Linked DNA regions of Azoarcus sp. CIB. The protein of the gene in region 2 interacts with the protein of the main gene of each other region in a pairwise test. Links are inferred from orthologs where the notes say so. Each region holds a gene or a part of one and is shown on either strand. Other genes may lie near its edges.

Region 1 (3,711 bases), 4.1 Mb from region 2 along the record:
CGCAGTCGGCCGCGGACGCGCCGAAGGCGCCGCCCTGGTCGAGCGAACTGGCGTAGGCGATCATGCCGTAGCGGCTGACGACGCCGTAGGTGGGCTTGATGCCGGTGATGCCGGTGTGGCCGGCGGGTTGGCGCACCGAACCGCCGGTGTCCGTGCCGGTGGCGATCGGGGCGAGGCGCGCGGCGACCGCGGCAGCCGAGCCGCCGGAGGAGCCGCCCGGGATGCGGGCGGTGTCCCACGGGTTCTTCACCGGACCGTAGTGCGAGTTCTCGTTCGACGAGCCCATCGCGAACTCGTCCATATTGGTCTTGCCCAGGTTGACCGCACCGGCGGCCTTGAGCAGCGAGACGACGTGGGCGTCATACGGGCTGACGAAGTTCGACAGCATCTTCGAGCCGCAGGTCGTGAGCACGCCTTCGGTGCAGAACACGTCCTTGTGCGCGAGCGGGATGCCAGTGAGCGGGCCGGCGTTGCCGGCGGCGATGCGGGCGTCGGCGGCACGGGCGGCCGCGAGGGCGCCGTCGCGGTCGACGGTGATGAAGGCGTTGAGCGCCGGGTTCTGCGCGGCGATGCGGTCGAGGAAGAGCGTCGCGAGCTCGACGCTGGAGATCCGCTTCGCGTCGAGTGCGGCGCGCAGTTCGGTGAGGCTGGCGTTGATCATGGCTTACTCGATGACCTTCGGGACGAGGTAGAGGCCCGCTTCGGTCTGCGGGGCGACGCGCTGGAAGGCCTCGCGGCGGTCCGCTTCGGTCGCGACATCGGCACGCAGGCGCTGTGCGACGTCCTGCGGGTGGCTCATCGGTTCGACGCCGCTGGTGTCGACCGCCTGCATCTGTTCGATCAGGCCGAAGATTCCGTTCAGTTTGGCGCGCGTGGCCTCGACGTCGCCATCGGCGAGTGCGATGCGCGCGAGTCCGGCGATGCGCAGGACCTGTTCAGTGGTAAGCGACATGAGGAAACAAAACCCGCTTAAATCACAAAGATTTGTAGGTTATCATACTCGTTTGCCGCCAGTCCGGCCGGGCATCAGCCCCACCGCCCACCTTCCTCACCGGTTTCGGGATTTTCCGCATGTTTGGCTTCCTTCGTTCCTATTTCTCCAACGATCTGGCCATTGACCTTGGCACCGCGAACACGCTGATCTACGTGCGCGGCAAGGGCATCGTGCTCGACGAGCCGTCCGTCGTCGCGATCCGTACCGAGGGCGGGCCCAACGCCAAGCGCACGATCCAGGCGGTCGGCCATGCGGCGAAGCAGATGCTGGGCAAGACGCCGGGCAACATCACCGCGATCCGCCCGATGAAGGACGGCGTGATTGCCGATTTCGTCGTCACCGAGCAGATGATCAAGCAGTTCATCAAGAAGGTGCACGACTCGCGCATGTTCTCGCCGAGCCCGCGCATCATCATCTGCGTGCCCTGCGGTTCGACCCAGGTCGAGCGCCGTGCGATCCGCGACGCGGCGCTGGCGGCGGGTGCGTCGCAGGTGTACCTGATCGAGGAACCGATGGCGGCGGCGATCGGCGCCGGCCTGCCGGTGTCGGACGCGACCGGTTCGATGGTCGTCGATATCGGCGGCGGCACCACCGAAGTGGGTGTGATCTCGCTGGGCGGCATGGTGTACGCCGGCTCCGTGCGCGTGGGCGGCGACAAGTTCGACGACTCGATCGTCAATTACATCCGCCGCAACTACGGCATGCTGATCGGCGATACGACCGCCGAGAACATCAAGAAGAACATCGGCTCGGCCTTCCCGGGCTCCGAAGTGCGCGAGATGGAAGTGAAGGGGCGCAACCTCGCCGAAGGCATTCCGAGGAGTTTCACGATCTCGTCGAACGAGATCCTCGAGGCGCTCACCGAGCCGCTCAACCAGATTGTTTCGGCGGTGAAGATCGCCCTCGAACAGACCCCGCCCGAACTGGGTGCCGACATCGCCGACCGCGGCATGGTGCTGACCGGCGGCGGCGCGTTGCTGCGCGACCTCGATCGCCTGCTGATGGAAGAGACCGGTCTGCCGGTGATCGTTGCCGAGGAGCCGCTGACCTGCGTCGCGCGGGGCTGCGGCATGGCGCTGGAAAAGATGGACAAGCTCGGGTCCATCTTCGCGTCCGAGTAAGTCGCGTTGTTGCGGCGGGCTTCCGGGTCTGCCGCACTCCGCCACACACGCCTCACGATGTCCCTCGCCGGTCATCCGTCTCCGCCTATCTTCAAGCAAGGACCCACGCCGCTGGTGCGGCTGCTGGTGCTGGTGTCGGTGTGCCTGGCGATGCTGGTCGCCGACCTGAGGTTCCGCTACCTCGAAGTGGTGCGCCAGGCGCTGTCGGTGGCGACCTGGCCGCTGCAGATGGCCGCCGCCGCACCGGCTGACTTCGTGCGCAACGCGGCGGTGTATTTCGGGACCCTCGTCGAGGTGCAGAAGGATAACGCCGCGTTGCGCGGGCGCGAGCTGGAAGCGGCGCAGCGCCTGCTGCGTTTCGAGCAGCTCGAGGAAGAGAACAGCCGCCTGCGCGGCCTTCTCGACATGGGCCCGGCGGTCGCGGCGAAGAGCGTCGCCGCCGAGATTCTCTACGACGCGCCGGACCCGTTCGATCTCAAGGTGATCCTCAATCGCGGCAGCCAGCAGGGCGTCGAGGCCGGCATGGCGGTCGTCAATGAACAGGGCATGATCGGCCAGGTCACGCGCGTGTATCCGGTGCAGGCCGAGGTGACGCTGCTGACCGACAAGGACCAGGCGGTGCCGGTGCAGGTCGCGCGGAACGGTTTGCGTGGCGTGCTCGCCGGAGCCGGCCAGGGACGGCTGGAGCTGCGCTTCACGCTGTCGGGTGCGGACGTGCGTGTGGGCGACCGTCTCGTGACTTCGGGCCTCGACGGGCTCTTCCTCGCCGGCTTGCCGGTGGCCGACGTCGTCAGCGTCGATCGCGACGGGCAGACTTTCGCGGTGATCGTGTGCGAACCGGTCGCCGGGGTCGAGCGCACGACCCAGGTGCGGCTGCTGGGGCGCGCCGAGCCGCCGCCGCCGCGTCCTGCGCCGGAGCCGGAACCCGAAGCGCGCAAGGGCCTCAAGGGGTAAGCGATGCAACCGACCCACCGTTCCAGCCGCATCCTGCTGCCCGCCAAGACCTGGTTCGCCTACCTGAGCCTGCTGGTCGCGCTTGCGCTGAGCTACATCCCGACCGGCCTCACGCCCGGCGTGCCCGACTGGGTCGCGCTGGTGCTGGCCTTCTGGTCGATCCGCGAGCCCTTGCGCGTCGGCATGGGGGCGGGATTCCTGTTCGGTGTGCTGGTCGATATCGGCCACGGCGCCGCAATGGGTCAGCACGCCCTCGCCTACGTCGTGCTGTGCTATCTGGCAACCTCGGTGTCGCGCCGCGTGCTGTGGTTCCCGCCGACGCAGCAGGCCTTGCAGATGTTCCCGCTGCTGCTGCTGACGCAGGTGATCATGGTCGTCGTGCGCCTCCTCGCCGGCGCCGAATTCCCCGGGTGGTGGTACTTCCTGTCCAGCCTGACGAGCGCGGCGCTGTGGGTGCCGCTGAACTACCTGTTGCTGCTGCCGCAGTACCAGCCGGTGGACCGGGACGACAATCGGCCGATCTGATCCAATGATGGAATTCCGTACCCCCGACGAGGAACTGGGGCGCTTCCGCCGCCGCGTCCTGATCGCGGGGATCTTCATCGCGGTGTGCTTCGGCCTGCTGGTCGCGCGCTTCTGGTT
Region 2 (3,000 bases):
GGCATGGACTTCACCCAGCTGTGTCTCTCGATCCTGGAGGATGCCCGCCTTGGCTGAATTCCGCCTGCGTTCTCCGCTTGCTGCGCGCGGGCTTTCCGGCACGAGCCGGATGCCCGGTCGCGCGCATGAGCGCGAGGGCGTGTGGCATCGGCCGGCCGTGCTTAACCTGTTCTCGGACATCCTGATGCTGTTCGCGGCGGTTGCGTTCGGCTACGCGTTCGTTGCGTGGTTCCTGTCGCGTCCCCTGTTTCCGCTGCGCGAGGTGGTCGTGTTGACGCCTCCCGCGCAGGTGACCACCGAACAGCTCGAATACGTGGCCCGCAGTGCGATCCACGGCAACTTCTTCTCGGTGGACCTCGAAACCGTGCGCGAGACCTTCGAGAAACTGCCCTGGGTCCGGCGCGCCGAAGTCCGCCGCCGCTGGCCCGACGTGCTGGAACTGCGCCTCGAAGAACACCAGGCCGCGGCCTACTGGACTGTGTCCGAAAGCGGCGATTCGCAGCTCGTCAACCGCCAGGGCGAGGTCTTCGTCGCGGCGAGCAACGCCGAACTGCCGTCCTTCTCCGGGCCGCAGGGGTCGGCTGCCTATATCCAGGCGAAGCACCGCGAATTCGGCGCGATGCTCGAGCCGCTCGGCCGCAAGCTCGTCGGTCTCGCGCTCTCTGCGCGCGAGGCGTGGGAGCTCAAGCTCGACGACGGCATGGTGATCATGCTCGGCCGTGACCAGGAAAAGGCGCCGATCGGCGAGCGCCTGGAGCGCTTCGTGAGCGCCTGGTCGCAGGCGAAGGAAAAGGTTGGTGTGCAAGTGGCGGTAGCGGATCTCCGCTACCCGAGCGGATTCGCCCTCACCCCGGTGGGGGACTTCAAGGCAGCGAAAGGCAAGCAATGAGCAAGGAATACAAGGACCTGATCGTCGGGCTGGACATCGGTACCGCCAAGGTCACGTGCATGGTCGCGGAGGTTCGTCCCGACGGGCGGCTCAACGTCGTGGGCGTCGGTACGCAGCCGACCAGCGGCCTGAAGCGCGGCGTGGTCGTGAACATCGAGGCCACCGTCGATGCGATCTCGCGCGTGATCCAGGAAGTCGAGCTGATGGCCGACTGCAAGATCCGCGACGTCTATACCGGGATCGCCGGCAGTCACATCAAGAGCTTCAACTCCAACGGCATGGTCGCGATCAAGGACAAGGAGGTCACCCCGCTCGACGTCGAGCGCGTGATCGAGGTCGCCCGTGCAATGCCGGTGCCCGCGGAACAGCAGATCCTGCACACGCTCACCCAGGAATTCATCATCGACGGGCAGGGCGGCGTGCGCGAGCCGATCGGCATGAGCGGCGTCAAGCTCGAGGTCAAGGTGCATATCGTCACCGGCGCCGTGTCGGCGGCCCAGAACGTCATCAAGTGCGTGCGCCGCTGCGGACTCGAGGTCATGGATCTCATCCTGCAGCCGCTCGCCTCGAGCTATGCGGTGCTGACCGAGGACGAGAAGGAACTGGGCGTGTGCCTCGTTGACATCGGCGGCGGCACGACCGACATCGCGGTCTTCACGCACGGCGCGATCCGCCACACGGCGGTGCTGCCGGTCGCGGGCGACCAGATCACCAACGACATCGCGATGGCACTGCGCACGCCGACCTCCGAAGCCGAGGAGATCAAGATCCGCCACGGCGTCGCGATGCACACGCTGGCCGATCCCGAGGAAATGATCGAGGTACCCGGCGTCGGCGACCGCCCGCCGCGTCCGCTGTCGCGCCAGCGTCTCGCCGACGTCATCGAGCCGCGCGTGTCCGAACTGTTCGAACTCGTGCAGGCCGAGCTGCGTCGCAGCGGCTACGAAGAGCTGCTCTCCTCGGGCATCGTGCTCGCCGGTGGCTCGTCCGTGATGCTCGGCATGGTCGAACTCGGCGAGGAAGTGTTCCACATGCCGGTGCGCGTGGGCGCACCGCAGTATTCGGGAGGCCTTGCGGATGTCGTGTGCCATCCGCGCTATGCCACAGCCATGGGCCTGGTCATGGAAGGCCATGCCCAGCGCCGCCGCGGCATGCTCGCGCGCGACACCCGGAGCGTGAAGCAGGTGTTCGGCCGCATGAAGGCGTGGTTCGAGAAGAATTTTTGACGGAACGGCGTGGAATTTTTCAGCCAAATTGAATGAGTTGTTGATCAGGTCCCCTTATTTAGTTGTAAACTTTTGATTTATTACTAGATGTAGACTCGGCGGCGGCTCGGTGCGTATCGGGGTTGTTTTTCAGGAGGCGAGGCAAATGTTTGAAATCGTTGAGAAGGAGCAGACCGGCACGATCATCAAGGTGATCGGTGTCGGCGGCGCCGGCGGCAATGCCGTCGATCACATGATCCGGGAAGGGGTGCAGGGCGTCGAATTCATCGTCGCCAACACCGATGCGCAGGCGCTCCATCGCTGCCTCGCCCCGAACAAGATCCAGCTGGGCAACTCGGGCCTGGGCGCCGGCTCGAAGCCCGAAGCCGGCCGTGCCGCGGCGCAGGATTCGCGCGAAGCGATCGCTGCGGCGCTCGACGGCGCCCACATGTGCTTCATCACCGGCGGCATGGGCGGCGGCACCGGCACCGGCGCGGCGCCGGTCGTGGCCGAGATCGCCAAGGAGATGGGCATCCTGACCGTCGCGGTCGTGACCAAGCCCTTCGACTTCGAGAACCGCCTGCGCGTCGCGGAAAGCGGCGTCGAGGAGCTGACCCGCTACGTCGACTCGCTGATCATCGTCCTCAACGACAAGCTGCTCGAAGTGTACGGCGACGACGCCGGCTTCGAGGACTGCTTCCGCTCCGCCGACAACGTGCTGCGCAGCGCCGTTGGCGGCATCGCCGAGATCATCAATGTGCCGGGCCTGGTGAACGTCGACTTCCAGGACGTGCGCACCGCAATGGGCGAGATGGGCCGCGCGATGATGGGTTCGGCCGAAGCCTCCGGCATGGACCGCGCACGCATCGCCGCCGAGCAGGCCGCCGTGAGCCCGCTGCTCGAGGG

Evidence for each region. The genes of interacting proteins can lie anywhere in the genome.
Region 1: the proteins of ftsA (region 2) and AzCIB_RS00505 interact in binary tests that used the Escherichia coli proteins (3 or more experiments, as listed by UniProt). The link is inferred for Azoarcus sp. CIB from one-to-one orthologs.

The regions. Positions count from the first base shown.
Region 1 is NZ_CP011072.1:119,658-123,368, forward strand. Bases 170-3,093 are described here. They hold AzCIB_RS00505 (rod shape-determining protein), read left to right. Parts: upstream 170-1,071; coding sequence 1,072-2,115; downstream 2,116-3,093. Other genes in these bases: gatA (Asp-tRNA(Asn)/Glu-tRNA(Gln) amidotransferase subunit GatA), read right to left, coding at 170-661; gatC (Asp-tRNA(Asn)/Glu-tRNA(Gln) amidotransferase subunit GatC), read right to left, coding at 665-952; mreC (rod shape-determining protein MreC), read left to right, coding at 2,173-3,069; mreD (rod shape-determining protein MreD), read left to right, coding at 3,073-3,093. Outside these bases: more of gatA, read right to left, coding at 1-169; more of mreD, read left to right, coding at 3,094-3,594; mrdA (penicillin-binding protein 2), read left to right, coding at 3,599-3,711. UniProt on the Escherichia coli protein: Forms membrane-associated dynamic filaments that are essential for cell shape determination. Acts by regulating cell wall synthesis and cell elongation, and thus cell shape.
Region 2 is NZ_CP011072.1:4,228,450-4,231,449, reverse strand. It holds ftsA (cell division protein FtsA), read left to right. Parts: upstream 1-885; coding sequence 886-2,115; downstream 2,116-3,000. Other genes in the region: ftsZ (cell division protein FtsZ), read left to right, coding at 2,261-3,000; AzCIB_RS18910 (cell division protein FtsQ/DivIB), read left to right, coding at 41-889; AzCIB_RS18915 (D-alanine--D-alanine ligase), read left to right, coding at 1-57. UniProt on the Escherichia coli protein: Essential cell division protein that assists in the assembly of the Z ring. May serve as the principal membrane anchor for the Z ring.